DNA from 2 places in the Actinoplanes sp. NPDC021490 genome. Region 1 is predicted to be linked to the other one. Evidence: riboswitches for the same ligand, from Rfam matches in the RefSeq annotation. Region 1 holds a riboswitch; the other holds the start of a gene.
The links. A riboswitch is a leader RNA that binds a small molecule or an ion and turns the genes downstream of it on or off. The one in region 1 is predicted to bind glycine.

Region 1 (14,569 bases):
GTTGGCGCCCGAGCCGGCCTCGAAGATGCTGCCCGAGCCGGACCGCGAGCCGAGCTGGAACTGCACCGCGCCCAGCAGCGAGACGTGTCCCTCGCCGGGGAACAGCTCGCCGCGCAGCAGCGCGTACAGCGGGTAGAAGCAGCCGACGAGGATCAGGCCGCTGGCGAACGCGCCGAACGCCCAGGTGCGGGTGGTGCTGCGGGCGGTGTTCTGCCAGAGCGCGACCAGCACGGCGGGCAGGATGACCAGGATGGTCTCCTTGGACAGCACGCCCATCGCGACAGCCGCCCCGGCCCCGGCGAAGTGCCACAGGTGCCTGGTCGGGGAGAGCGCGAGGGCCAGCGCGGCCAGGATCCACACGACCGCGAAGCTGTCCAGATAGATCTGCCGGCCCATGGTCAGGAAGAGCGGCGAGAGCCCGTACGCGAGAAGGCCGAGCCCGGCCGCCCAGCGCGGAAGGCCGACGCGCCGCCCGATCACGTAGACGAGCAGGAGACCGGCCGCCTGCACCGGCAGCATGGCGATCCGGCCCGCGGCCACGGCCAGCAGACCGGGTGCGACCAGGCCCGGCAGCCAGGAGGCGGCGGCCAGCTGGATCCAGGCCAGCGGCGGATGGTCGTACCAGTAGGTGTAGTGGGCCAGACCCCGGCCGTGCTGCACGGCCCAGGCCTGCGCGAGATAGGTGCCCTCGTCGTCGCTGGCGGCCGGGAAGCCGGTGATGTTCCACGCGAGCAGGACCAGCACCACGGTGGTCAGGCCGGCCGCGACGAAGAGGTCGGTGCGGTCCCGCGGTTTCGCGGCCGGAACGGGAGGGGGAGAGGGCGCGGGCCGGACGAGTTCGAGGACGGTCATGCGGCGACCTTCTCCCGGGCGGGGGCGGGGGCCGGCAGGTGCGCCCCGACGTGGGCGGTCAGTTCCCAGTTGCGCCGGCCGGTGTACTCGCGCCAGACCGCGCGCAGCGCCGCCGTCGACAGGACCAGGGCGTACGGGAAGGCTCCGAGAACCAGCCGGGCGTAGTGGTGCCAGCGGATCTTCAGCTCGTATTCGCGGCCGAAGTCGTGCAGCCCGACGATCTGGAACATCAGGGTGGCCGCCATCGGCAGCACCGGCAGGAACGTGAACAGCGCGACCAGCACGGGCAGCCGGGCCACGATCGCGATGGCCACGCCGACCGGGATGACCACGCCCGAGAACGCCTGCAGGAACGGGCTGGTCAGCGTGTAGCGGGCGAGCATCCGCGACCGCCAGGTGGGCAGCCGCCGCCATTCGCCCTTGCGCAGCACCTGCAGGAAGCCCTGATGCCACCGGGTGCGCTGCTTGAGCAGGGCGCCCACCGAGTGCGGCGTCTCCTCGCGGGTGACGATCGTGGCGTCGTACGCGACCACGACCTTGGCGCCCCGGCTGGAGAGCCGCACGCCCAGGTCGCAGTCCTCGGCCAGGCAGGTGCCGTCCCAGCCGTTGGCCTTGCGCAGCACGTCGGTGCGGACGAACACGGTGTTGCCGCCGAGCGGGATGAATCCCTTGCGGGCGTGCAGGTGCAGCCGGCTGCGGAACCAGAAGAAGTACTCCAGGCAGTTGTGCAGGCTGTACCAGCTCGAGTGGAAGTTGATGAGCTGAACGCCGCCCTGCACCACGTCGGCCTCGGTGGCCCGGAAGGCGTGGTCGACGTGCTCGAGCAGCAGCGGATGCACCTGGTCCTCGGCGTCGAAGACCCCGACCACATCCCCCCGTACGTAGGGGAGGGCCGTATTGAGAGCACGCGGCTTGTTCTTCTGCTCGTTGTGGTCGGTCACGACCAGGATCCGTCCCGGCGCCGTGGCCGCCACCCGGTTGGCGACCTCGGCCGTCTCGGGATCGTCGTGCCCGACGATGATGATGATCTCGAAGGCCTCGTGCGTGGACCGCAGGAGCCGCTCGACCGTGTGCTCGAGGACGGCCTTCTCATGGCGGGCCGGCAGCAGCAGCGAGAAGGTCAGGTGCTGTTCCCCGTCGGGCGGAGCGAAGCGCGTGCCGGCCAGTGTCTCCGGCGTGCGCCAGGCGTGCATGGTCCACCACAGCGTGACCGCGGCGAAGGCCGCGAGCACCAGTGACACGACAATCATGATTACGGCAGCCAATGTCATGGCCTCTTCCCCGGTTTTCTGGCGGGCTTTCACTATCGCCCTGCGGAAAAGAGCCTAACCGGGTTCGGCTGCTTCGTATCAAGTGGACTGTCGTGGGTTTTACAGCCCGCCGGAAAGCGTTCTCGGGCCGGAAATGGGACGCAACACCAAATCCGGCATGTCCGGCTCTTCCCGGCCGATCGGTCAGCCCCGGAGCGCTGGGATCCCGTAGCTCATCACGGGATCCCGGCGCAACGGGCCGATCCGCCGGACCATTGAGTCGCGCGTGTTAACGCATTGCCTCAATTGCGTTCCACAATGGATATCCGAACCTCGGACAATTGGCGACCGGAGAAAAACTGTATCCCAGGTCACCATTCACGGCGAACAAATGGCTGATTCGGTGGGTCAGGAAGCGACCAGCCGGAGCGCGAACCTCCGGTATCCCAGCCGCTCGAAGGTGGCCACCATCGGGGTGTTCGTGCTGTCGGTGTCGGCCCGGATCGTCGTCGCGCCCCCGGCGGCGAGGATCCCCGTGATCTCGGCCAGCAGATCGGCGGCGTATCCGTGGCCGCGCTGCGACGGCACGACACCGACGTAGCCGACCACCGGCCCGCCCGCGTTGGCCGACGGCAGCGCCGCCCCGGCGAGCTTGCCCGACCGGTCGTACGCGAGCCGCCAGAGCTCCCGGGGCCCGGGCATCATCTTGTAGTCGGCCAGATCCTCGAGGGCCTGGGCCCGCGCGCCGTGCCGGGCGACACCCTCGCGGGTGGCCACGTCGAGGCTGCCCTCCGAGATCCGCTCGAAGGCGTCCACGAACTCCTCGTCGGTGGCGGGCGCGAACGTCAGCCGATCCGAGCGGCCGGGCAGCGGTGTCGCGCTGGTCCATTCGTACCGGTAACGCTCGTTGAGATTCTTCAGCCCCGCCTCGGCCGCGGCTCGCAACCGGAGCGCGATGCCCGGGTCGTCGCGGTGCTCGGGGACCGTGAAGATGTGGTACTCGGCCGGCGGCGGAACCTGCCGGATGAGCGCGGCCCACACCGGCACGGGATCGGTGACCGACGGGTCCGCCCACAGGGCGTCGAGGGCGAGCGGCCGGTCACCTTCGGGGAAACCCCACCAGACGGCCAGCCCGGCCAGGGTGCCGCCGTCGAAGGCGAGCCAGGTCCATTCGTGGCGGTAGCTGCGGGCGGCCAGATGCTCGAGAAACCGCTCGCGGGTGGTCGTGTTGACGGACGGTTCGGACAGACAGGTCAGGACAGGACCGAGATCGGACTCGGCCATGGTGCGGTACAGCAACGAAGCCTCCATGTGGGCGCCGATGAACATGACGTGAGCATGGGAACCCTCCTTTCCTGTCGACTGCCGCCGATCATGCCCGGCCCGGCCGTCGGGAGCACCTCATTTAGCCGCTGCGTGAACCCCCTCACCGAGCCATCAGGGCGGCGTGCAGCGCCTCGGGCGGCAAGGGGGACAGGGGGCGGGCGGCGAGCCAGGCCGCGGCGGCGGCGGGGTCCCGGCTGGGCACGCATTCGACGCGCCGGCCACGCAGGACGGCCCGCACGCCGTCGCGGACCGGGGTGTCGGCGGCCAGCAGGCCACCGGCCAGGACGACCGGGCCCTCCACGGCCAGCTCGTCGAGGGTGCGGAGGAGTTCGGCCGAGGCCGCCGACGTGATCGCCCGGGCGTGCGGGTCGGCCTCGCGGGCCAGGGCGCAGACCACCGGGGCGAGCGCGTCGATCTCGGCGAACGGCAGCGCCTGGGCCCAGCGGATCAGCTCGTCGGCCGAGCCGGCGCCCACCCGGGCCGCGATCGTGGCCGCGAAGGGCGACGACCATTCCCGTACGGCGGTGCGCAGCGCGGCCAGCCCGATCCAGCGGCCCGAGCCCGCGTCGCCCAGCAGCCAGCCGTTGCCGTCCACCGTACGGACGACGTCCTCGCCCTCGACCTGCGCGGCGATCGCTCCGGTGCCGGCGATCAGCACCACGCCGGCCGGCGCCGGGCTCCCCGCGGCGAAGGCGGTCACCGCATCGCCGACCAGCACCATCGGGCAGTTCAGACCCAGACCTTTCCAGACCTTCCCGTACGCGGTGAGCCCGTCGCCGGTCGCCACGGCGCTCGCCCCGGCCACGCCGAGCACACCCCGCACGACCCGTCCCGGCGGCGTGCCGGCGAGGGCCGTCCGCACCGCGCCGCCCATCGCCGCGGCCGCCGCCACGGCGCCGGTCGTCAAGGGATTGCCCGCCCCCGCCGTTCCCCGCCCGACGATCCGCCCGTCCAGTGTGGCCACGATGGCCTTCGAGGCCGTGCCGCCCGCGTCCAAGCCCACGACGAGGTCCATGGTGGAAATCGAAACATAGGCAACAGTTATTGACTAGAGGCAGCGACGGTCGTAATTTTCATCGGCAACAGCAATCGATGAAAAGGATGACCGACGTGACCGGTGAGAGCGGAGGCCTGCTCGGCCGCCTGCGCATGGAGGGCCCGCAGATGCCGGAGGCCCTGGCGCGCATCGCCGAGACCATTCTGGCCGATCCCGAGACGGCGGCCCACGCCAGCATCGTCGACCTGGCCGAACGCTCCGGCACCTCGACCGCGACGGTCACCCGGTTCAGCCGCACCCTGGGCTTCAAGGGCTACGCCAACCTGCGGGTCGCGATCGCCACCGAGACCGGCCGGGCCGAACAGGCCCGCTGGGAGACCGACATCAGCGGCGACATCGCGCCCGGCGATCCGCTCACCGACGTGCTCGGGGTGGTGACCGCGGCCGACACCCGGGCCATCCAGGGCACCGCGGCCGGGCTCGACGTGGCCGCGGTGGAACGGGTGGCCGAGGCGATCGCCGGCGCCAAGCGGGTCGAGATCTTCGGGCTCGGCTCCAGCGGCACGGCCGCCCGCGAGATGGCGTTCCGGCTCGAGCGCATCCGGGTCCCGGTCTGGTTCCGCACCGATTCGCACACCGCGCTCACCAACGCCGCCCTCACGCTGCCGGGTGACGTGGCCATCGGGCTCAGCCACTCCGGGCGTACGCGGGAAGTGATCGAAACGATGGCCGAGGCGGCCGACCACGGCGCGCTCACCGTGGCCGTGACGAGCTTCAGCCGCTCGCCGCTGGCCGAGGTGGCCGACGTCGTGTTCACCACCGCCGTGCAGGAGACGACGTTCCGGCTGGCCGCGCTGTCCGCCCTGCACTCGCAGCTGCTGATCCTCGACCTGATCTACGTCGCGGTCGCGCAGCGCACCTTCGAGCGGACCGCCGAAGCGCTGGAGCTGACCGTGCGCGCGGTCGACGCCCACCGACTGCCCGAAAAGATCCCTACCCGCAAGCGCGGGCGTTCGAAAGGACAGTCGTGACCAGTTTTGACTATCTGGCGGTCGTGAAAGAGGTCGTCGACCGCGTCGGCGGCGGCCAGCACGAGGCCAAACAGGCCGCGGCCGACCTCCTGGCCGAGGCCGTGCGGAACGGGGGAGTGATCCAGGCCTTCGGCTGCGGGCACTCCGAGGCCCTGGCCATGGAGATCGCCGGTCGCGCGGGGGGACTGGTGCCGACCAACCGGATCGCCCTGCGCGACATCGTCCTGTACGGCGGGGAGCCGCTCTCGGTCCTGGCCGACCCCGGCGTCGAACGCCGGCCCGAGATCGCGCGCCGGCTCTACGATCTGGCCCCGATCAAGCCCGACGACGTGTTCGTCATCGCCTCCAACTCCGGCGTCAACGGCGCCGTCGTCGAGATGGCGCTGCTGGTCAAGGAGCGGGGCCACAAGCTCGTCGCGATCACCTCGGCCGAGCACTCGGCCGGCGTGCCGTCGCGGCACGCGAGCGGGCGCAAGCTCGGCGAGATCGCCGACGTGGTGCTCGACAACGGCGCCCCGTACGGCGACGCCACGATCCCGCTGCCCGGCGGGGGAGCGGTCGGCGCCGTCTCGTCGATCACCGCGGCCCTGCTGGCCCAGCAGATCATCACCGAGGTCGTCGCGCGGCTGCTCGAGGCGGGGATCACCCCGCCCGTCTACCTGTCGGACAACGTGCCCGGCGGCAAGGAACACAACGCAGAGATCGAGGCGCGGTACGCCGGGCGCATCCGGCGCACCGCATAGGAAGAGAGCCCTGTGATGAACCCTGATTCCCAGCTCGGACCATATCCCACACGCAGAGCCCTGCTGAAGACGGCCGCCGTGGCCGCGGTCACCGTGCCCGCCCTGTCGGCCTGTGTCACCTCGGGCAAGGACAGCGACGCGCCCGCGGACAGCGGCGCCGAGAAGACCACGGAGAACCCGCTCGGGGTGAAGGCCGACGCGCCCCTCGAGGTGGTCGTCTTCAAGGGCGGGTACGGCGACGACTACGCGATCAAGGCCGAGGCGAAGTACACGGCGAAGTACCCGCAGGCCAAGATCGACCACAAGGGCCTGCAGAAGGTCGGCGAGGCCATGCAGCCCCGCTTCGTCGGCGGCAACCCGCCCGACGTGGTCGACAACACCGGCGCCGGCCGCCTCGACATCGGCACCCTGGTCAGCGCCTCGCAGGTGAGCGATCTGACCGACCTGCTGGACGCGCCCAGCCTCGATCAGCCCGGCAAGAAGGTCCGCGACACGCTGCTGCCCGGCGTGATCGAGGACGGCACGTTCGCCGGCAAGACCGTCGCGCTCAACTTCACGTACACGGTCTGGGGTCTCTGGTACTCCAAGCCCTTCTTCGCCGAACGCGGCTGGACGTACCCGAAGACGTGGGACGAGATGCTGGCGCTGTGCGCCACGATCAAGAAGGCCGGTGTCGCCCCCTGGACCTACCAGGGCAAGTATCCCGAGTACATGAACGACCCGCTGCTCACCATGGCGGCCAAGGCGGGCGGCCTCGACCTGGTCAAGGCGGTCGACAACCTGCAGCCGGGGGCCTGGAAGCAGGACGGGCTGGTGCAGGCGGCGACCGCGTTCGCCGAGCTGGCCGGGCGGGGCTATCTGATGAGCGGTTCGGAGGCGCTGTCGCACACCGAGTCGCAGGCCGCGTGGTGCCAGAAGAAGGCGGCCTTCATCCCGTGCGGGTCGTGGCTCGAGAGCGAGCAGAAGGGCGTCGCCCCGGCCGGTTTCGACATGGTCATGGGCACGGTTCCGGCGCTCGGAGCGTCCGACAAGCTGCCGGTCACCGCCGTGCAGGCCGCCAGCAGCGAGTCGTTCGTGGTGCCGGCCAAGGCCAAGAACGCGGCGGGCGGTAAGGAGTACCTGCGGTTCCTGTTCTCGAAGGAGTCGGCGACCGCGTTCGCCGAGGCCAACAGCACGCTGCCGTCGGTGGCCGGCGCGACCGACGGGCTCACCCTGTCGTCCGGGCTGGGCTCGGTGCGCGACACGGTCACGGCGGCCAAGACCGACGCGTTCGCCTACAAGTTCCGGACCTGGTACGGCCCGCTGGCCAAGGCCGTCGACGACGCCACCGGCGAGCTCGTCAACAAGCGGATCTCGCCCACCGACTGGTCGAACCGCATCCAGAAGGCGGCCGACGCGCTGGCCAAGGACTCCACCGTCACGAAGTACACGCGCTGATGCGGCACGGCCGCTGGCGGTTCCTGCTCGGCGCGCTGGTGCCGGCTCTGGTGCTGCACGTCGTCTTCGTGCTGTCGCCGTACGCGCAGGCCTTCTACCTGTCGCTGACCGACTGGACCGGGGTGGCCGGCCAGGCGTCGTTCGTCGGGGTGGACAACTATGTCCGCCTCGGCGGCGACTCCCTCTTCCTCGACGCGGTGCGCAACAACCTGGTGCTCCTGGCCGTGGTGCCGCTCGTGACGATCGGAATCGGCCTGTTCCTGGCCTCGATGCTGCGGCATTCGTCGTCGCGGCTCGGACAGGGCTATCGGATCGTGTATTTCTTCCCGCAGCTGTTGTCGCTCGTGGTGATCGCGGTGTTGTGGAGTTTTGTCTACAACCCGAACACCGGCCTGCTCAATTCGGGGCTGCGCGCGATCGGACTCGGCGGGCTGGCGAGGTCGTGGCTGGCGGAACCGGCGTGGGCATTGATCGCCGTGATGGCGGTGCTCGTGTGGTCGTCGGTCGGTTTCTATGTCGTGCTGTTCAGCGCGGCCATCGAGGGCATTCCGGGCGAGCTGTTCGAGGCGGCCAAATTGGACGGGGCCGGGAAATGGGCCACGTTCTGGAATGTGACGTTGCCGCTCGTCCGCGAATCGGTGCAGGTCGCCTTCGTCTATCTGGGCATCGCGGCGCTCGACGCCTTCGCGGTCGTGCAGATCATGACCGTGGGGCCGGGCGGGCCGGACGGCGCCACCGAGGTCATCGGGATGTCGCTCTACCGGACCGCTTTCTCGTACGGGAAATTCGGCTATGCCTCGGCCATGGGGGTGGCGCTGTTCTTCGCCACTCTGACCCTGGCCGTCTTCGCCCTCCGGGCGGGTCGCAAAGAGCGGTTGGAGCTGGCATGACGATGCTGCAAACCCGCCCGGTTCCGCAGGTCACCCCGCCCGCGCCGGCCCGGCGGACCGTTCGCAATCCCCTTCCCGGCCTGGCCATGTTCTGCTGGGCCGTGGTCACCGCCCTGCCGTTGCTCTGGGCCGTGGTGAGCTCGTTCAAGTCGGACAACGAAATCCTCAACGAACCGTGGTCGCCGCCCTCGACCCTGCATTTCGAGAACTGGGAACGGGCCTGGACGGCGGCCAGCATCGGGCGTTACTTCCTCAACAGCCTGATCGTGGTCGGGGGCGCGCTGATCCTGACGATGCTGCTCGGCTCGCTGGTGGCGTACGCGCTGGCCCGCTATCAGTTCCGCGGCAACCGGGTCATCTATTACCTGTTCGTCGCCGCGATGTTCTTCCCCGTGTTCCTGGCGCTGGTCCCGCTCTTCTTCGTCGTGCAGCAACTGGGACTGCTCGGCACCTATCCGGGGCTGATCCTGGTCTACGCGGCGTACGCGGTGCCGTTCACGGTGTTCTTCCTGCATTCCTTTTTCCGCACGCTGCCCAGCGAGATCGCCGAGGCCGCGTTTCTCGACGGCTGCTCGCACGGCGCGGTGTTCTTCCGCGTGATGCTGCCGATGGCCCGCCCCGGGCTGTTCGCGGTCGGCATCTTCAATTTCCTCGGGCTCTGGAACCAGTACCTGCTTCCGCTGGTTCTCAATCCCGACCCGGACCGGTACGTCCTGGCGCAGGGTCTGGCCGCCCTGTCGGTCAGCCAGGGGTATCGCAGCGACTGGAGCGGTCTGTTCGCCGGCTTGACCATCGCCATGCTGCCGGTGCTGATCGCCTACGTCGCGTTCCAACGGCACATCCGCGCCGGAATGACCGCCGGCGCGGTCAAGTAACACCCCCATCCCCATTCCTCTTTGGGAGGAGTCTGCTCGTGAAGATCGACAGACGTCAATTAGCGGCCACCCTGGTCGCCGTTCTCGCGGGGGCGGGCGCCGTTGCCCTCTCCTCGGAACCGGCCGCCGCGGCCGACTGCGGCTACCTGTTCGACGACTTCCACTACAACTCATCCTCCGACGCCGCGCTGACCGCCAACGGCTGGACCCCGCGCAGCTACCAGGGCGGACCGGGCGTGCCCGGCGCCAACTGGTCACCCAGCAACATCACGTTCCCGACCAGCGGCGGCCAGAAGGTGCTGCAACTGACCGCCTCGACCGACGGCACCGGCGCCGGCACCAACCACGCCGAGCTGTACTCGACCCAGAAGCGCTACCTGGAAGGCACCTACGCCAGCCGGGTGCGGTTCACCGACACCCCCGTCAGCGGCAACGACGGCGACCACATCAACCAGACGTTCTTCACGATCAGCCCGCTCAACGGCGACCTCGACCCGACCTACAGCGAGCTGGACATCAGCGAGTACCTGCCCAACGGGGGCTGGGGCGAGCAGGGGCCGATCAACTACCAGACCACCTGGTACACGTACCGCGCCGAGCCCTGGTACGCCGACAACCTGCACTCCGAGCAGCGCAGCTCCCTCGACGGGTGGCACGACCTGGTGGCCCAGGTGGCCAACGGGCACGTCGTCTACTACATCGACGGCGTGCAGGTCGGCGATCACGGCGGCAAGTTCTTCCCGCGCCAGACGATGACGATCAATTGGAACCTGTGGTTCATCGACACGGCGGCACACACCGGCGGCCTCTCGACGTATGTCGAGCAGGTGGACTGGGTGTTGTTCGCCAAGAACCAGGTGCTGTCGCCGTCGCAGGTGACGTCACAGACCGCCGGTTACCGTACGGCGGGCAGCCGGTTCGTCGACACGGTGGCCTCGACCGGAGGGTGCACCAGCAACCCGCCGACGACGCCGCCCACCACCCCACCCACGACGCCGCCGACCACACCCCCGACGACGCCGCCCGGTACGAGCTGTGCCAACTCGCCGAACTGGGCCTTCGGCTCGGTTTACACCGGCGGCAACCTGGTGAAGCACGAGAAGAGCAAGTACGGCGACCCGAGCGGCCCCAAGTCCGGGGAGGGCGTGCACCTGTGGCGCGCCCGCTACTGGACCCAGGGCTCGGAGCCGGGCTGGACCGAGCAGTGGCAGGACCTCGGCCGCTGCTAGCCGGTTAACCTGGGGGAAGCGGGGCGCTCACGTCCCGCTTCCCGCAGGATCTTGATACGTTGCGTCCACACAACTTCATACCGCTTTGGCTGCAGCGGGAGAGTCCCCTCGGGTTGGGGGGCGCCGAAGGAGCAACTTCTCCCTCAGAATCTCTCAGGCACCCGTACCGCTGTGGCCGGCAACTCTGGAAAGCCGGGAACCTTCCCGCGCCCAAGGTGCAAATCGGCCGTTCGCCGGCCGATGAAGCTCTCAGGCCCCATGACAGAGCGAGGGAGGCCTACCTTTTTGCCGGATTAGGGAGCCTCCCCATGGCCGTGTCTGTTTTCGACCTTTTCTCGGTGGGCATCGGCCCGTCCAGTTCCCACACGGTCGGCCCGATGCGCGCCGCCCGCATGTTCTCCACCCTGCTGGGCTCGCTTCCACCCGCTTCGCCCGTGTCGGTTCCCCCCGCTTCGCCCGTCTCGCTTCCGCAGGCTTCGCCCGTGTCGGTTCCGCCCGCTTCGCCCGTCTCGCTTCCGCAGGCTTCGCCCGTCTCGCTCGTTCGGGCGGAGTTGTTCGGGTCGCTCGGCGCGACCGGGCACGGGCATGGCACGCCCAAGGCGGTGCTGCTCGGGCTCGAGGGCTCCGACCCCGAGACGGTCGACGTGACCACGGCCGACGCGCGGGCCGCGGCCATCCACGCGCGCGGGGCGCTGACTTTGCCGTCCGGTGCCGAGATCGCCGTCGACCTGGTGCTGCACCGCCGTCGCACGCTCCCCGGGCATCCCAACGGCATGACCTTTTCCGCGTACGCCGCCGACGGCTCGGAGATTCTGCGCAGGACGTACTACTCGGTGGGCGGCGGGTTCGTGCTGGACGAGACGGGCGTCGTCCGCGCCGACCGCACCCCGCTGACGCACCCGTTCGCGAGCGGCGCCGACCTGCTCGGCCTGACCTCGTCGACCGGGCTGTCGATCTCCCGGCTGATGCTGGAGAACGAGACGGCGTGGCGTTCCGCGGCCGAGACCCGTACCGGCCTGCTGGAGATCTGGCGGGTCATGCGGGACTGCGTGGCGGCCGGGCTCGAGGCCGAGGGCGTGCTGCCGGGCGGGCTCAAGGTGCGCCGGCGGGCGGCGGCGACGGCCCGTCAGCTGCGGGCGGCCGGCAACCCGGTCGAGCATTCGATGGAGTGGCTGACCGCGTACGCGATGGCCGTGAACGAGGAGAACGCGGCCGGCGGCCGGGTCGTGACCGCCCCCACGAACGGCGCGGCCGGCATCATCCCGGCCGTTCTGCACTATTACATGAACTTCGTCCCCGGCGCCGACGACGAGGGCGTGGTCCGTTTCCTGCTGGCCGCGGGCGCGATCGGCCTGCTGTTCAAGGAGAACGCCTCCATCTCGGGCGCCGAGGTCGGCTGCCAGGGCGAGGTCGGCAGCGCCTGCGCGATGGCCGCGGCCGGGCTGGCCGAGGTGCTGGGCGGCACCCCCGAGCAGGTGGAGAACGCGGCCGAGATCGGCATGGAGCACAACCTGGGCCTGACCTGCGACCCGGTGGGCGGCCTGGTGCAGATCCCGTGCATCGAGCGCAACGGCATGGCCGCGGTCAAGGCGGTAACCGCGGCCCGCATGGCCCTGCGCGGCGACGGCCGCCACCACGTCTCCCTCGACAAGGTCATCAAAACGATGAAGGAGACCGGCGCCGACATGAAGGTCAAGTACAAGGAAACCGCGCGGGGCGGCCTGGCCGTGAACGTCATCGAATGCTGATCACCCTGACGTCAACGGGTGACTAGCTGAGCCCGGCCCCCGTTGCGTGCTGGGCGTTTCACATCAGGGCTGTTTCCGGCGGCGGTGGGCGGCCTTTCCCCGCGTGCCGTCGGGCCGGGGCTTTCCGCCCATGCGCAGCAGGACCCCGCGACGGGTCTCGGCGGCCACCCGGGTTTGCGGGTGGGTGGTGCCGAGCGTGCCGACCAGGCGGTCCACCGTGTCGTCGAGCAGCTTGCGGGCGGGCAGCAGCGCGCCCGCGGCCACCAGGGAACGGGCCAGCTCGTGGGCGCAGCGCAGCGTGTCGGGATGGTCAGGGCCCAGCGTCTCGCGCCAGCCGGTGTGCAGTTCGGTGGCGATCGTCCGGGCCGGGCGCGCCTTCCCCCGGTGGAGCAGGCTCACCACCAGGCTGCAGGCGGCCGCCCGGAGCACGGGGTCGGTGCTGTGCGCGGCGTCCGAGGCGATCAGGTGGGGCGCCAGGGCGGCCCAGCGTGGCCACGCCGACGGGTCGGCCACTTGATCGGGCACGGCCGCGGCGACCAGAATTCCCGCGTACGCCCGGCACACCCCCGCCGCCTCGTCGCCCAGATCGTCGCGGACGGCCGCCCGCACCGGATCGGGCACCCGCAGACCCTGGCTGCCCCGCTGCACGAGGCCGGGCTCGGCCAGCGCCGCCACCAGACCGTTGAACTGCAACGGCGCCACCCCGCCGAGCGGGCGCGGCAAGATCGGCAGCGACCGGGTGAACACGTCGACCGGCACCGGCGCCGGATGCAGAACCGCGCACAAACACAGCAGCTGCGCGGCCGCCGGATGCTGCTCGCTGAGCGTCTCCAGCGCCCGCCCGATGTCGTCGGGCGCCCCCGCCGGTCCCCGCTGCCTCGGCACCCCCGGCACGGATGTCCCCACCGTCCCGACCGGCCCAGCGCGATCAGCCGGCCCAGCGCCATCAGTGGACCCAGCGCCATCAGTGGGCCCAGCGCCATCGGCCGGCCCAGCGCCGTCAATGGACCCAGCGCGATCAGTGGGCCCAGTGCGATCAGTCGGCCAAGCGGGGTCGGCCGGCCCAGCGCCATCAGCCGACCCAGCGCGGTCAGCCGGCTCAGCGGAATCAGCTGGGCCGGCGGGATCAGCTGGACCGGTGGGTCCGGCCGGACGGGTCGCATCGGCTGGACCAGCCGGGCCCGACGGACCGGGCGGCCGGCCGCCGGCGGCGGCGGGTGTGTCGCCGGTGCCTGGCGGGTCCGCTGCGGGCCGGGGTGACGGGACGGCGGCGCTCGGGACGGCGGACCCGGGCTCGACGGCCGGGACGGACTCTGGCGCCCCCATGACGGCAACCTCCTCGACGGCGGGATGCACGTGCGCGTACGACATGGGTTATAGCCGCCGCCCCGCGGGCGCCCGGCCCCGCGGGCGTACCGGGAAACGGTCTTGAATCTCGGCCGCGGACGGTTGCTTTCGCTGGTGGGGACGCTGCCGGCGAAGATCCTGGCCGGGATTGCCGGACGCGGACCGGGGGAGCGGCCGGGTGCGGAACATGGCCGCATCAATCGAACGAGTGACGACCGGGGCATCGGGATTCATGCGCGGCACCGTAGCGAATTCTCCCGGTCGGCCGGCGGTTATCCACAATTGACCGGCTTCGATGCAAGTTATCCACAGGGGACTTCCCATCGGCGGGCGCTGATGGTTACGTGTGCGCATGAGACGGAGAGGCGCCTTCATCGCACTGCTGGTCGCCGCCTTGGTCGGGGCTTCCGCTACCCCGGCCGGCGCGGCGGCTCCGGCATACCGCTATCACTTTCTGACGCCCGGCGGGCAGCCCAAGCTCACCGAGACGGTGCCGGTCAACGTGGTCTTCGTCGGCTACGAACCGGGGCAGGTCGGGGCGGGCGCCTTCAGCGGCGAGCTCGCGAAGCGGTACGAGCCGGTCGTGCGCTCGCGCCTGTCGTACGACGTGGTCGAGAAACTCGGCATCACCTACAAATACGACTACCGCCTCAAATACACCGACCGGGCGTACGAGGACAGGTTCTTCAAGCAGCTCGCCAAGCTGGCCAAGCCGGCGCCGCTCACGCAGTATCAGACGGCCTACAACGCGCAGCCCGGCGCCGTCCTCGACATCACGGCCAACCACACGATCGACGCGCCGAGCGTGGAGAAATACCTGGCCTTCCACCCGCCGTCGGGCGTG
Region 2 (14,569 bases), 130 kb from region 1:
GTCAACCGGCCCGGCGGCGCCCTCACCGGCAGCCACACCATGACCGGCGCCCCCACCCCCTTCGGCCTCGACGAAGCCCAGCTCGGCGAGGCCCTGTCCGTGCCCGGCGTCCGCATCATCGGCTTCCACCTGCACGCCGTGTCCAACAACCTCGACGGCGCCGCCCACGCCGCCTTCGTCCGATCAGCCCTCGACTGGGCCCTCGGCACCGGCATCCACCCCCGCGTGGTCAACGTCGGCGGCGGCTTCGGCGTCGACTACCTCGGCCCCGGCCAGATGGACCTCACCCCGCTCCGCACCATCCCCGTGCCCCGCGGCGTCGACCTCATCTTCGAACCCGGACGCTTCCTGGCCGCCGACGCCGGCTGGTACGCCGCCACCGTCGTTGACGTCAAAACCACCCACGGGCGCACCTTCGCCGTCCTGCGCGGCGGCACCCACCACTTCCGGCTCCCGGCCGCCTGGGGCTACTCCCACCCGTTCACCGTCCTGCCCGTCCCCGCCTGGCCCCACCCCTACCCCCGCCCCGAAGCCACCGATACCCCGGTCGACGCCGTCGGCGAACTGTGCACCCCCCGCGACGTCCTCACCCGCAACCAGCACGTCCGCTCGGTCCGCGCCGGCGACCTGCTGGTCTTCGGCCGCACCGGCGCCTACGGCTGGGACATCTCCCACCACGAATTCCTGCGCCACCCACCACCCACCTTTGTGATCCTCTAAGGCGTGTTTCATTACTGGGGTAGGCCTGCGGCGAGGTCCAGATTTCGTCTGCGTGTGGCCCGCGGAAGGCAGGCTACCGGTGTTGTAACCGGCCTTTCGCGGGCCGCACGCAGACGAAATCTGGGCCCCGGCGCAGGTCTGGTCCAGTTATGAAACACGCCTTAGGCGGCATGACCCCCGACGAACTCGTCCAGGCCGCCCTCGACGTCGCCGAAGAAGGCATGACCCACGGCGAGATGCCCATCGGCGCCGTCCTCGAAATGGACGGCCGCGTCATCGCCCGCTCCTACACCCGCGACGTCGGCCTCGGCCGCCGGCTCGTCCACGCCGACCTGCTCGCCATGACCGAGGCCGACACCCTCCTCGGCTGGCAGCCACGCCCCGCACCACTCCGCCTGGCCGTCAACCTCGAACCCTGCCTGATGTGCGTGGGCGCGGCCATGGCCCTCAAGGTCTCCGACATCTACTACGGCCTCGAATCCCCCGCCGACGGCGGTGCCCGGATCGCCGCCACCTGGCCGATCGACCCCGCCCTGCCCTGGTACCGCCCACCGGCCATCACCGGAGGCATCCACCGCACCCAAGCCCGCGACCAGTTCCGCCGCTACGCCGAAGCCGGCCCCGACAACAACTTCCGCCGCTGGGCCCGCACACTGGTGGCTGAGTCGCCAGAATGCAGGACGTGAACCTTCGCCACGCCGCCCGCGCCATCATCCTCGACGAGCAGGACCGGATCCTTCTCGTACGCCACCGGACGCACGGAACCACCGTCTGGGCAGCGCCGGGCGGCAAAATCGAGGCCGGGGAGACCCCGCTGGAAGCCCTGCGGCGCGAACTACGCGAAGAAGTCGGCCTCACCCTGCACACCACGCCACCACACGTGTGGCATCGCAAGGTGCCCGCCCCCGACTACCTGCCCGGCTACGACGTGTCCGTCAGCGACTACTTCCTCGTCCACACCCCGGCCTTCCTGCCGCGCGGCGACATGAGCGACATCGAACTGGCCGCCGAGAACGTCTACGGCGTCCAATGGTGGCCACTCGCCGAGATCCAGGCGTACCGGGGACCGGACCTCTTCGGCCCCCGCAACCTGCCCGCCCTGCTGGCCGACCTGATCACCCACGGCGCGCCGCCCGAGCCGGTCGTCCTGCTCCAATAGCCCACACGGGCCTGGTGCTTTCGATAGCTCAGCGAGCCGCCCGTAGGGTCGCTCTTCCGCTGTTGTCGTCAGAGTCTCTCCATTTAGAGCGTCCTAGGATGCTGGTTTAGGTCGACTGTCAGCCGGTGGCCGGCCGAGATGTTGGACTGCTGCCCGGTCAACTTGCGGCACACGGCCGATTCAGCCTGCCAAAGTGGCGATCAATTCGACCAGTTGCTCAGGGGATTCCTCGGTGACCAGGTGACCGGCGGCAGGTATCACGCGCAGCTCGGCGTCGAGGATGCGGCGTGCCGCGGGTCGCAGGCGCTGCGGTGAGATGAGGCGGTCATGCTGCCCGGTCGCAACGACGACCGGGACCGCCGATGGCGCCGAGACGATGTCGCTGCTGCTGACCGGGCGGGTATGCCGGGCGACCAGGGTCATCCAGTCGGCCAGTTCCAGCCGGACGCTGCTGCCGGGCGCGGACAGTGCTCGCAGCAACCGGTCGCTGCTGGTCGGGCCCGGCCGGGCCATCCAGGCGGTGAAGGCCAGCAGGATGCCGGGCGTCAACCGGACCGAGCACAAGCCACCGGTCGAGACCGCCACCTTCCCGTGGATGCGGGGACTACGGGCCGCCAGCACGACTGCACCGCCGAACGAATGGCCGAGCAGCACCACCGGGCCGGTCGTCGCGTCCTCGACCACCCGGTCCAGCCACGACCCGTACCAGGCAAGACGGCCGTCGGCCGGGGCGACGTCGCTGCTGAGCCCGGGCTGACCCGGCACGTCAGCCGCGATGACCCGGTAGCGACGAGCCAGCACGGTCAGCAGCGGCAGGCAGGCCGCAGCGCTGAACCGGTCTCCGGCGACGAACACGACGGACAGCGAGCCTGCGCCGGCACGCAGCAGGTGGGTGTCGAGCCCTCCGGCGTGCAGCACATCGCGTTGATGGTCGACCGACCAGGCATCGAGCTGACCTTCGCACCACCGACGCACATTGTCCCGGCCGGCCTCGCTGCGGTAGATCGTGGCATTCACCTGCGTGATCATCCCACTCCGGCCCGCTGTGCATTGCCCCCAGAAGTACACCGGGGACAGCAAGTCACGCCGGTTTCGGTTCGGCCGGCGAGCGCGGCCGCTCCTGATGGAAGGCCACCCCGGCCACGACCAGAACCACCCCCGCCACTTCGCCCCACGACGGCCACTGGGACAGCACGACTATCCCGATCACCGTCGCCACGGCCGGCAGCAACGACACCATCAGGGCGTACGTGGCTCTCGGCAGGCGGGCCATGGCGAGCTGGTCGGTGACGTACGGGATGACCGACGAGCACACCCCGACACCGGCCGCGGCGGCCAGCAGCAGCGGGTCGCTGAAGGCGGGCAGGGCCGGGATCATGCCGAACGGCAGGGCCAGCACGGCGGCGATCAGCATGGCCATGGCCAGGGCGTCGATGCCGTCGTCGGCGGCCATGCGGTGGCTCAGGACGATGTAGAGGGCGAACAGCACCGCGTTCAGGCCGGCCAGGGCGAAACCGAGCGGGGAGGCGACCAGGCGTACGTCGGTCAGCAGGTAGACGCCGGCCACGGCGACGGCCAGGGCGGCCAGGTTGCGGGGGGTGCGGGCGGCGAACGCGGCCAGGACGATCACCGGCAGGAACTCGATCGCGGCCACGGTGCCCAGCGGCAGGCGGTCGATGGCCAGATAGAAGACGCTGTTCATCAGGGCCAGTACGGCCGCCCAGGCCCACAGGACCCGGGTGCGGCGTACGTGCCAGGGGCGGCGCCACAGGGCGAGGACGACGGCGGCGGTGGCGATGCGCAGCCAGGCGACGCCGAGCGCGTCGATGCGGGCGAACAGCAGCACGGCCAGCGCCGGGCCCAGGTAGTGGAAGATCGCGCTGACGACGAAGTAGAGGTATGGCGGCACGCCTTCTAGTCTCGAAAGACACCGGGCGTACGACCATGAGCGATCGACGGCGCGGGAGGCCAATAGTGTCGGCTTCGGAAAGCCTGAACGGCGAACGGTTCCCGAATCGAATGGACGAGGCGAACCGGCGGTTGCTGCGGGCCCTGCGGGACGATCCGCGGGCGAGCACGGCCGAGCTGGCCCGGCAAATCGGGATGTCGGCCCCGGCCGTACGGGAAAGGCTGTCCCGGCTGGAGCAGAGCGGCGTGATCCGCGGGTATCGCGTCGACATCGACCCGGCCGCGGTCGGGCTGCCGGTCGCCGCGTGGGTGCGCATCCGCCCGGGGCCGGGTCAGTTGCCCAAGCTGGCCGCGCTGGCCCGGGCCACGCCGCAGGTCAGCGAATGCCACCGGATCTCCGGCGAGGACTGCTTCCTGATGAAGGTGCACGTCGCGGCGATCGAGGACCTCGAGCCGCTGCTCGACCGGTTCCTCATGCACGGCCAGACGAACAGCTCGTTCGTGGTCGCGACCCCGGTCCAGCCGCGGTCACCGCTGGTTTAGGCGCGGGGCAGGCGGCGGATCTCGCGCAGGGCCTGGCGGCGGACGTCACCGGTCAGCGTGTCGACGTAGAGCGTGCCGTTGAGGTGGTCGGTCTCGTGTTGCAGGGCGCGGGCCAGGAAGCCGGTGCTGTGCAACACCAGCGGCTCGCCGTGGCGGTCGAAACCGGTGGCCGTGACCGACATCGCGCGCCTGGTCGGGAAGTAGAGGCCGGGAATGGACAGGCAGCCCTCGTCGTCGTCCTGCTCGCCCTCGAGGGCCGTCAGCACCGGGTTGACCATGTGACCGACCACGTCGTCGACGTTGTAGGAGAACACGCGCGCGCTCACACCGATCTGCGGCGCGGCCACCCCGGCCCGGCCGGGCTCGCGAACCGTGTCCTCCAGGTCGTCGATCAGGGCGCGCAACTCCGCGTCGAACGAGGTGACCGGGTCGCATTCGGTGCGCAGCACCGCATCGCCGATGATCCTGATGGGCCGTACCGTCATGGGGGAAAGGCTATCGGCTCGTTACCGGCCTAGCCGAACAGGGCCAGCTGCTCGGAGGCGAGAAGTTCGCGGAGTTTGGCCAGCGAACGCCGGGTCTGGCTCTTGACCACGCTGACCGGCAGTTCGAGCACGTCGGCGACCCGGTCGACGCTGTAGTCCTCGAAGTAGCGCAGGATCACGATCGCGCGGTCACGCTCGGGCAGGCGGGCCAGCGCGTCGAGCATGGTCAGCCGCAGTTCATGGCTTTCCCGGTACGCCGGCTCGTGCAGGACCTCGCTGGCCGACTCCGACGACGAGCGGCGCCGCCGGTGGTCGAGAAAGACCCGGAGCAGGATCTTCTGCGCGTACGCCACCAGGTTGTCCGACTCCGAGGCCCGGCGCCACGACAGGAACAGCTTGGTCAGCGCGTTCTGGGTCAGGTCCTGCGCGAGATGCCAGTCGCGGCACAGCATGAACGCCGTCGTGCGCAACCGCTCGGCGTGCGCGCCGGCGAACTCGACGAACTGCTCCTCGTCGGTCATGAGGCGGACACCGCCGGTCACGAGACGAACACCGGGGCCCGGCCGAACCGCTTGTCACCGTCGTCGACCAGGCCGGCATCCATGATCATGCCCCAGCGCGGGTCGGTGGCGATCGTGATGGCCTCGTCGGTGGTGAGCACCTCGCGGCCGGGCGGGTTGACGCCGTCCCGGCCGGCCAGGCAGGACGCCACGTCGAGCTGCACGGACGTGCCGTCGGGCCAGCGCGAGACCACGACGTAGCTCTGCTCGCAGTTGTCGGGCACGGGCACGATCGAGACGGCCGCGGTGGCGCCGCGGGCACTGTCGGCGGGCAGCCGGCCCATCGTCATCCGCAGCATGCCGGGCCCGTCGCCCCGATCGAGGTAGATCTGCACGTGCAGATCGTCGTTGGCCGCGACGGCCGCGTGACTCGTCCGTCCGGGCGGGAGTAACTGGGTCAGAAGATGAAGCATGGCCCCCGTTGTCGCCTTCTTCCGCGGTCCGGCAGCGCTTTCGACGCCGCTGTGGACCGCCAAACTACGCTCCGGGGGCGCCGTCGCGGGGGGCGTTACGGTGACTGGCACAGATCCGGGAGACTTCTGCGCCGCCCGGGCCATCGGGGCGGTGCTCGCCGGAAGGGCCGGCGCCTGACCCGGAGCGGCCGGCTCGGCCACGACCGCCCGGCGGGGCTCGGAATGCGCGGCGAGACCGCCCAACAGCACGACGGCCAGCAGCCCGGCCGCGCCCGCGCCCACCGTGCCGGCCCGGCGGCGGCGCCGGCGGATGCGCCGGCCGTCGCGCACGGCGGCGCCCACCATGTCACCCAGCGGCGGCGGCCGCTCGCTGTCGAGCTCGGCCCGCATCAACGCCCGGAGGTCCTCGGTCACAAACGAAACCCTTTCCGCACCCATCTAGGGCAAAGACGAGCCGGCCCGTCCGTTCGGTGACCACCGGCAGGCGCCGACGCCAAAGCGTGACCAATGGTGCCCGGCCGCGCCACTTATCGGCCGGCCAGGGCCGCCTGGACCGGGGCCAGCTTGGCCGCGGCCTCGGCCACCTCGGCCGCCGGGTCGCTGTCCCAGACGATGCCGCCGCCGGCCCACGCGTGGAGGCGGTCACCGTCGGCGGCGACCGTGCGGATGGTCAGGCCCAGGTCGACGTGGTCGTGGCCGATCCAGCCGACGGCGGCCATGCTCACGCCGCGGCCCACCGGCTCGAGCCGGGCGATCTGCGACAGGGCGGCGACCTTGGGGGCGCCGGTGACCGAGCCGCCCGGGACCAGGGCCCGCAGCAGGTCGGGCAGCGCGAGCGGGCCGTCGATCGGGGCCGAGACCACCGACTCGGCCTGCCAGAGCCCGGACCAGCGGCGTACGGCGAAAAGCTCGTCGACCGTCACCGGGCCCGCGCCGGGCAGCCGGGCGAGATCGTTGCGGGACAGGTCGACGATCATCACGTGCTCGGACCGTTCCTTGGCCGAGGCCAGCAACTCCCGGCGGCCCGCGGCGGTCGCCGGGCGGGTGCCCTTGATCGGCCGGGTGACGACCCGCCCGGCGCGCACCTCGACCAGCGTCTCGGGTGAGGCGGTGGCCAGCGCCCAGCCGGGGCCCGCCAGAACGCCGCCGTAGCGCGCGCCGGGCAACGCGGCCACCCGGTGCAGGGCGGCCAGCGGCGAACCGGCGTACGGGGCGCTGGTGTGGCCGACGACGTTGACCTGATAGACGTCACCGCGCCCGATGGCGTCCCGGACGGCCGAGACGGCGGCCGCATGCTCCTGCGGCGTCCACGACGGGGTCCACTCCCCCAGCTCGAATCCGGGCTTGACGGCGGGCTCCCCGGGGCGCGAAGGCGGCGAATCGGTATGGACATGGACAACCGCGTACACATCGGGGATGCCCGGCACCGGTGAAGGGGCGCCGAGGGGGCCTCCGGACATTACGGAACCGGCATCGGCCGACACGTACAGTGCCGCGCCGCAGACCGAGCCAGCGCCGGTCGGACAAACCTGGTCATCCGTTCGGCCAATGTTTCGCACGCGGAGTCCGTTGTCGGCCAGGTACTCGGAGACAAGCTCTGCGGGGTCGCCACCGTCACTCCTGAACCACTGGAACGAATTTGACGCACGGTGACGGCCCTGGCAGGACGCCGGACGACCCGGCGGCGACACAGAAGGGTGGGCCGCAGAGTGGCCGAACGACCGGCTTCCGTGGACCATCGGAAGCGAGGATTCTGTCAATGGAGACACCGTCACCCGCTCGATCCGTCGTCGTTCGATTTGCGGTAACGTCCGTCACCGTCGTTGTGAGTCATCACACAACCCCCCGACCGGAGCAACACACAATGTGCCAGCACCAGACCCCCTGTCCCAGCGCAGACGCCACCGATCGTGAGGCGGCCCGCACCGTTTCGACGTGCCGAGAGCAAGGCTGGAGCCTTCTCTGCAACGGCGTCATCGTCTTCGAGGACACCGGCGAGATTTTGCCCGACGGCACCATGATCGAGCCGCACCGGGGACCCGCGCCACACGCTCTCGCGGCCTGAGCTGAACGGCCTCTGAGAGGTCGTTGAAAGACCCGTTGAGAGGTTCGGCACCACCGTTCGACATGGTTACACAGAGTAGTCGAACGATCCCCATCCGACCCGGCCGGCCCGCGTGAACGACGACGATTCGCGCGGCGGACGGGAAGGCGCGTCCCGCGAACGGAACGCGCCTCATTCGGATCAGTCCTCGAACGCCTCCGGCGAGGGGCACGAGCAGACCAGATTGCGATCCCCGTACGCCCCGTCGATGCGGCGCACCGGCGGCCAGTACTTCGCCGTCCGGTCCACCCCCGCCGGGAACCCGGCCACCGACCGCGGGTACGGGTGCTCCCACTCGTCGGCCGTCACCGCCGACGCCGTGTGCGGGGCGTTGGCCAGCGGATTGTCCCCGGCCGGCCACACCCCGGCAGCCACCTGGTCGATCTCGCCCTTGATGGCGATCATCGCCGCCACGAAACGGTCCAGCTCGGCCAGATCCTCGCTCTCGGTCGGCTCCACCATCAGGGTTCCGGCCACCGGGAACGACATCGTCGGCGCGTGGAACCCGTAGTCGATCAGCCGCTTGGCCACGTCGTCGACCGAGACACCGGTGGCCTTGGTGATCGGCCGCAGGTCGAGGATGCACTCGTGCGCGACCAGGCCGTTGTTGCCCGCGTACAGCACCGGGAAGTGCTCACGCAGCCGCGCGGCCACATAGTTCGCCGTCAGCACGGCCGTGCCGGTCGCCGCGGCCAGCCCGTCCGGACCCATCATCCGCAGGTACGCCCACGAGATCGGCAGAATGCCGGCCGAGCCGTGCGCCGCGGCCGACACCGCGTGGTGCTCCCCCGGCTGCAGCGGGTCGCCCGGCAGGAACTCGGCCAGGTGCGACCGGACAGCGACCGGGCCCACCCCAGGACCGCCACCGCCGTGCGGGATGCAGAACGTCTTGTGCAGGTTGAGGTGCGACACGTCGGCGCCGAACTTGCCCGGCCGGGCGAACCCGACCAGCGCGTTGAGGTTGGCCCCGTCCACGTAGACCTGACCGCCCGCCTCGTGCACGGCCGCGCACAGATCGGCGATCGACGTCTCGTACACGCCGTGGGTCGACGGGTAGGTCACCATGATCGCCGCCAGCGACTCCGCATGCTTCTCGACCTTGGCGTGCAGGTCGGCCATGTCGACGTTGCCCAGGTCGTCGCAGGCCACCACGACCACCCGCATGCCGGCCATCACGGCGCTGGCCGCGTTGGTGCCGTGCGCGCTCGACGGGATCAGGCACACATCACGGTGGGCCTCGCCCCGCGACCGGTGATAGCCGCGAATGGCCAGCAACCCGGCCAGCTCACCCTGCGAACCCGCGTTCGGCTGCACGCTCACCGCGTCGTACCCGGTGATCTCGGCCAGCCACCCCTCCAGCGTCGCCACCAGCCGCTCGTAGCCGGCCGTGTTCGACGCCGGGGCGTACGGGTGGATGTTGGCGAACTCCGGCCAGGTGACCGGCTCCATCTCGGTGGTCGCGTTCAGCTTCATCGTGCACGACCCGAGCGGAATCATGCCCCGGTCCAGCGCGTAGTCCCGGTCGGACAGCTTGCGCAGATAGCGCAGCATGCTCGTCTCGGAGTGATGCGAGCTGAACACCGGATGCGTCAGGTATTCGCTCGTGCGCCCCAGGGGCTTCGCCCCGCAATCAGCAACAGCGGTTTCCCGTACGCCGAAAGCCCGCAGAACGGCGGCGACATGCGCCTCCGTCGTCGTCTCGTCGGCCGCGACCGACACCCGGTCGGCGTCCACCAGCCGCAGGTCGATGCCCGCCTCGGCCGCCGCCGCCACCACCGACTCCGCCCGGCCCGGAACGACCGCCGTCACCGTGTCGAAGAACGCGTTGTGCGCCACCTCGACACCCCCGGAGGCCAGACTCCCGGCCAGCGTCAACGCGTGGTTGTGCACCCGCTTGGCGATGTCGCGGAGCCCCTGCGGACCGTGATAGACCGCATACATGCTCGCCATCACGGCCAGCAGGACCTGCGCCGTACAGATGTTGCTGGTCGCCTTCTCACGACGGATGTGCTGCTCCCGGGTCTGCAACGCCAGACGGTAGGCCGGGGCGCCGTCCGCGTCCTTCGACACCCCGACCAGGCGGCCCGGCAGCGAACGCTCGAGCCCGGCCCGCACGGCCAGGTAACCGGCATGCGGCCCGCCGAAGCCGAGCGGCACACCGAAACGCTGGGTGGTGCCGGCCGCGATGTCCGCCCCGATCTCCCCCGGCGCGCGCAGCAGCGTCAGCGCCAGCAGGTCGGCCGCCACGGTCACCAGCGCGCCCTGAGCGTGCGCCTGCTCGATGACCGGCGCGTGATCCCGTACGGCGCCGGAAGCTCCTGGGTATTGCAGGTGCAGGCCGAAGAACTCGCCCGGAAGCTCCTCACCGGCGCCGAGATCCACCAAGGCGAGCTCGATGCCCAGCGGCTCGGCCCGGGTCCGCAGCACGGCGAGCGTCTGCGGAAGCGTGTCGGCGTCGACCACGTACACCTGGGACTTGCTCTTGGAAGCCCGCTTGGCCAGTGTCATCGCCTCGGCCACCGCGGTGCCCTCGTCCAGCATCGAAGCGTTGGCCGTGGTCAGCCCGGTGAGGTCGGTCACCATGGTCTGGAAGTTCAGCAGCGCCTCCAGCCGGCCCTGACTGATCTCCGGCTGGTACGGGGTGTACGCCGTGTACCAGGCCGGGTTCTCCAGCACGTTGCGCCTGATCACCGCCGGGGTGTGCGTGCCGTAGTAGCCCAGCCCGATCATCGAGGTCGTCACCCGGTTCTGCGACGCGATCGCGCGCAGCTCGGCGATCGTCTCCTCCTCGGAGGCCGCCGCGGGCAGATCCAGCGACCCGTGCCAGCGGATCACCTCGGGGACCGCGGCGTCCATCAGGGCGTCCAGCGACGCATACCCGATGGTCTTGAGCATGTGGGTCTGCTCGTCGGTGTCCGGCCCGATATGCCGGTTCGCGAACGTCATGACGGACTCCTGAGAGAGAGGTCGACAAGGCGGCCTCCCCCTCTGTCACATCCCGTCCGAGGAATGCTTCAGAGTCGCCTGCCCACGCGGTCCTTTTGCCTGAGAGGTTCCGGGGAGGATTTGCCCCTTCGGCGCCGCCCTCAACCGTTTCCGGCCGTGGCGGACTCTCCCGCATGGCTGGCACCCAACCTACCAGCGATCATGGAGACCACCCTCGTCTCTAGGGTGGGGTTGTGACCTACACCCCCGCGGGCGACCGCTACGACACCATGCCCTACCGGCGGACCGGACGAAGCGGGCTCCGGCTGCCCGTCATCTCACTCGGCCTGTGGCACAACTTCGGCCACGAACGTCCCTGGCAGCGCCAGCGCGACATCGTCCGCCGCGCGTTCGACCTCGGCGTCACCCACTTCGACCTGGCCAACAACTACGGCCCGCCACCCGGCAGCGCCGAGGAGAACTTCGGCCGCATCCTGGCCACCGACCTCAAGGCGCACCGCGACGAGATCGTCGTGTCGACCAAAGCCGGCTACGAGATGTGGCCCGGCCCGTACGGCGACTTCGGCTCCCGCAAATACCTGATCAGCTCGCTCGACCAGTCGCTGAAACGGCTCGGCCTCGACTACGTCGACATCTTCTACCACCACCGGCCCGACCCGGAGACGCCGCTCGAGGAAACCATGGGCGCGCTCGACGCCGTGGTCCGCGCGGGCAAAGCCCAATACGTCGGCCTGTCGAACTACAACTCGCAGCAGACCGCCGCGGCCGCGGCCATTCTGCGCGACCTGGGCACGCCCCTGCTCATTCACCAGCCGTCGTATTCGATCCTCAACCGCTGGATCGAGAAGGACAATCTGCTCGACACCCTGGCCGACGCCGGCGCCGGCTGCATCGCCTACAGCCCGCTGCAGCAGGGCCTGCTCACCGACCGCTATCTCGGCGGCATTCCCGACGATTCCCGCGTCCGCACCAGCCACTTCCTCAACGAGGACGCGCTCGACAAGCAGACCCTCGGACGCATTCACTCGCTCAACGACATCGCCCGCAAACGCGGCCAGTCACTGGCCCAGATGGCCCTCGCCTGGGCCCTGCGCGACGAGCGGATGACCAGCGTCATCATCGGCGCCAGCAGCGTCGGGCAACTCGAGAACAACGTCGCCACCATCGGCAACCTGTCGCTGACGGAATCCGAGATCGGCGACATCGACGGCACGGTCCTCGACCTGTAAATCGGCGGCATTTCCCGCCCGGCGTCACTACCGTCGTCCGCATGATCGAACTGGTCGAGCGGCACACGGTTCTCGCAGTCGTGGTCGGATCGCGGGCGTACGGACTCTCCGGGCCCGGCTCCGACCACGACCGCCGCGGCGTGTTCGTCGCCCCGACCCGCTCCTTCTGGACGCTGGACAAGCCGCCCACCCACCTCGACGGGCCGCAACCCGAACAGTTCTCGTGGGAAATCGAACGGTTCTGCACGCTCGCCCTGCAAGCCAACCCGACCGTTCTCGAAGTGCTCTGGTCCCCCATCGTCGAAACCGTTTCCCCCGCCGGTTCCGAACTGCTGTCCCTGCGGGGCGCATTCCTCTCCCAAAAGGTCGCCACCACGTACGGCGAATACGCCCGCGACCAGCTCAACCGCGTCGCGGCCCGGCGCGCCCGCACCGGCGAGACCAACTGGAAACAGGCCATGCACATGATCCGGCTGCTCCTGGCCGGCGCCCACGTGCTGCGAACCGGCGACGTCCTCGTCGACGTGACCCCGCTGCGGTCCACGCTGCTCGACATCAGGAACGGCGCGATGACCTGGGACTCGGTCACCTCCTGGGCCACTTCCCTGCAGGCCGACCTCACCCTCGCGGCCTCGGCCACCGACCTGCCCGCGGCCCCCGACCGCGACACCATCAATCAACTGCTTTCCCGCGTACGCGAAAAGGGGCTGGAATGACCGTCACCGTGCCCTCCTGGTCGGCCGAAGTGGTCGCGGCACTGCCCTATCCGGTGGTCTTCGCCACGGTCAGCGGCGCCCACCTGTACGGCTTCGCCTCCATCGACTCCGACCTCGATCTGCGCGCCGCCCACCTGCTGCCCGCGGCCGAAGTCGTCGGATTGCGAACCGGCCCCGAAACGGTCCAGTCCGCCGGCGTACGCGACGGGGTCGAACTCGACGTCGTCTCCCATGACCTGCGAAAATTCGCCCGCCTGCTCAACAGCCGCAACGGCTACGTCCTCGAACAACTGCTCTCCCCCCTGGTCGTCGCGACCGGCCCGCTCCACAACGAGCTCGTCGAATTGGCGCCGTCGTTCGTGACGTCCGGCCACGCACACCATTACCTCGGATTCGCCACCTCCCAGGAAAAGCTGTTCAACCAGACCGGCCGGTTGAAGGCCGCCCTGTATTGGCTGCGCGTGCTGCTGACCGGCATCCACCTGATGCGTACCGGCCGGCTCGAAACGGACCTGTCGGTGCTCGGCACGGGCCTGCCCTATGTGCCGTCCCTGATCGACCTGAAGCGCTCGGCCGAGAAGGCCCCTTTCCCGGCCGACCTCGAACCCCGGTTGCGCGCCGACGCCGCCACCCTCCGCACCGAACTCGAATCCGCCCGCGACAGGTCCCCCCTGCCCGCACAGCCGCCACCGGCCGCCGTCGACGCACTCCACGAACTCGTCGTACGGTCCCGCCTGGCCACGGTCTGAGCCTGTCGCCTCATTACTGCGCTCTATGGGCCGGCCTCAGGTCCGCACCGCCGGCCTCATTCCCGCGTTCTATGGGTCCGGCCCCAGGTCCGCACCGCCGGCCTCATTCCCGCGTTCTATGGGTCCGGCCCCAGGTCCGCACCGCCGGCCTCATTACCGCGCTGTGTGGGCCGGTTCGCACCGCACTGTTTCCTGCACCGCGCATATCACCCCCGCAGCGCCCTATACCGGTCACCGAGCCTGTGCCCGGTTTGCCGCTACGCCGAGCCGACGTCGTTTCCGGAATACCGCGCTGTGGTAGTCGCCGAAGGCGTCGTTTCAGTGTTCTGGCGCTCTGCCCTTAAGGCATCCTAGGACACTAGGAATTCTGTTTCCGCCTGTTGTCGGTTTACGCTGATCGCATGTCCACCGCTGCTCGTGTCGCCGTTCACCTCGCCCGGCCCCACCGGCCGGTTCTGGTGGCGGGCACCCTGGGCGAATTGGCCGGGCCCACGCACGGACTCGTCGAGTTGCCGTTGCGGCTCTGGTGGGGCCCGCAAAGGGCGTTCGATCTGTCCGAGCCGACGATGCTCGCGTGGATGTACGAAAACGTGCTGCGCGAGGCCATTCGGGTCGAAGAACTACGCACCTATCTGCACGGCCCGACCCTCGTCGCGGTCTGGCGCGAGCTCAACCTCCCGCGCGGCGTCCGCGCGGCCTGGGAGGCGCGGCACCCACGGCTTCGCCGGGCCGCCGCCCGGCGGCCCACCGACCAGCTCGTCGGCGCCCCGGCCTGACCGGCCGCACCGATCCAATGGCGCGGCCGTCAACGTCTCCGCCGTTCGCGGCGTCACGGCCCAGGTCCAGCCGCCCGCGGCTTCCGCGCGGGTGCGGGCGCCGGTCTCGCCGATGGACATCCTCCAGCGGCACCCCCTCGGCCCGCGCCGCCGTGGTCAGCACCGCGACCGGAAACCAGCGGAGGTGCGGCCCGCCGTAGCAGCCGGGCCAGGCCTGCACGGCCGGCGGCGGTCAGCACCGCGATGGGAAACACGAACCGA

Region 2: linked by a shared signal. The riboswitch ahead of gcvP (aminomethyl-transferring glycine dehydrogenase) and the one ahead of ACZ3I4_RS19745 (L-serine ammonia-lyase) in region 1 are both predicted to bind glycine.

What each region holds. Positions count from the first base shown of each region.
Region 1 covers NZ_JBVHFW010000006.1:377,312-391,880, reverse strand. The annotation lists gene ACZ3I4_RS19795 (ArnT family glycosyltransferase) at 1-852, opposite strand, end outside; gene ACZ3I4_RS19790 (glycosyltransferase) at 849-2,123, opposite strand; gene ACZ3I4_RS19785 (GNAT family N-acetyltransferase) at 2,511-3,431, opposite strand; gene ACZ3I4_RS19780 (N-acetylglucosamine kinase) at 3,529-4,443, opposite strand; gene ACZ3I4_RS19775 (MurR/RpiR family transcriptional regulator) at 4,530-5,456, shown strand; gene ACZ3I4_RS19770 (sugar isomerase domain-containing protein) at 5,453-6,199, shown strand; gene ngcE (N-acetylglucosamine/diacetylchitobiose ABC transporter substrate-binding protein) at 6,215-7,636, shown strand; gene ACZ3I4_RS19760 (carbohydrate ABC transporter permease) at 7,636-8,526, shown strand; gene ACZ3I4_RS19755 (carbohydrate ABC transporter permease) at 8,523-9,401, shown strand; gene ACZ3I4_RS19750 (glycoside hydrolase family 16 protein) at 9,440-10,630, shown strand; glycine riboswitch at 10,716-10,809, shown strand; glycine riboswitch at 10,813-10,897, shown strand; gene ACZ3I4_RS19745 (L-serine ammonia-lyase) at 10,939-12,378, shown strand; gene ACZ3I4_RS19740 (tetratricopeptide repeat protein) at 12,442-13,263, opposite strand; gene ACZ3I4_RS19735 (hypothetical protein) at 14,078-14,569, shown strand, end outside.
Region 2 covers NZ_JBVHFW010000006.1:246,120-260,688, forward strand. The annotation lists gene ACZ3I4_RS19130 (alanine racemase) at 1-720, shown strand, start outside; gene ACZ3I4_RS19135 (nucleoside deaminase) at 870-1,406, shown strand; gene ACZ3I4_RS19140 (NUDIX hydrolase) at 1,394-1,879, shown strand; gene ACZ3I4_RS19145 (alpha/beta fold hydrolase) at 2,060-2,896, opposite strand; gene ACZ3I4_RS19150 (EamA family transporter) at 2,961-3,788, opposite strand; gene ACZ3I4_RS19155 (Lrp/AsnC family transcriptional regulator) at 3,899-4,330, shown strand; gene def (peptide deformylase) at 4,327-4,815, opposite strand; gene ACZ3I4_RS19165 (SigE family RNA polymerase sigma factor) at 4,845-5,336, opposite strand; gene ACZ3I4_RS19170 (hypothetical protein) at 5,354-6,202, opposite strand; gene ACZ3I4_RS19175 (chorismate-binding protein) at 6,316-7,527, opposite strand; gene ACZ3I4_RS19180 (DUF5999 family protein) at 7,653-7,853, shown strand; gene gcvP (aminomethyl-transferring glycine dehydrogenase) at 8,034-10,838, opposite strand; glycine riboswitch at 10,916-11,020, opposite strand; gene mgrA (L-glyceraldehyde 3-phosphate reductase) at 11,072-12,067, shown strand; gene ACZ3I4_RS19195 (nucleotidyltransferase domain-containing protein) at 12,109-12,783, shown strand; gene ACZ3I4_RS19200 (nucleotidyltransferase domain-containing protein) at 12,780-13,532, shown strand; gene ACZ3I4_RS19205 (hypothetical protein) at 13,934-14,308, shown strand.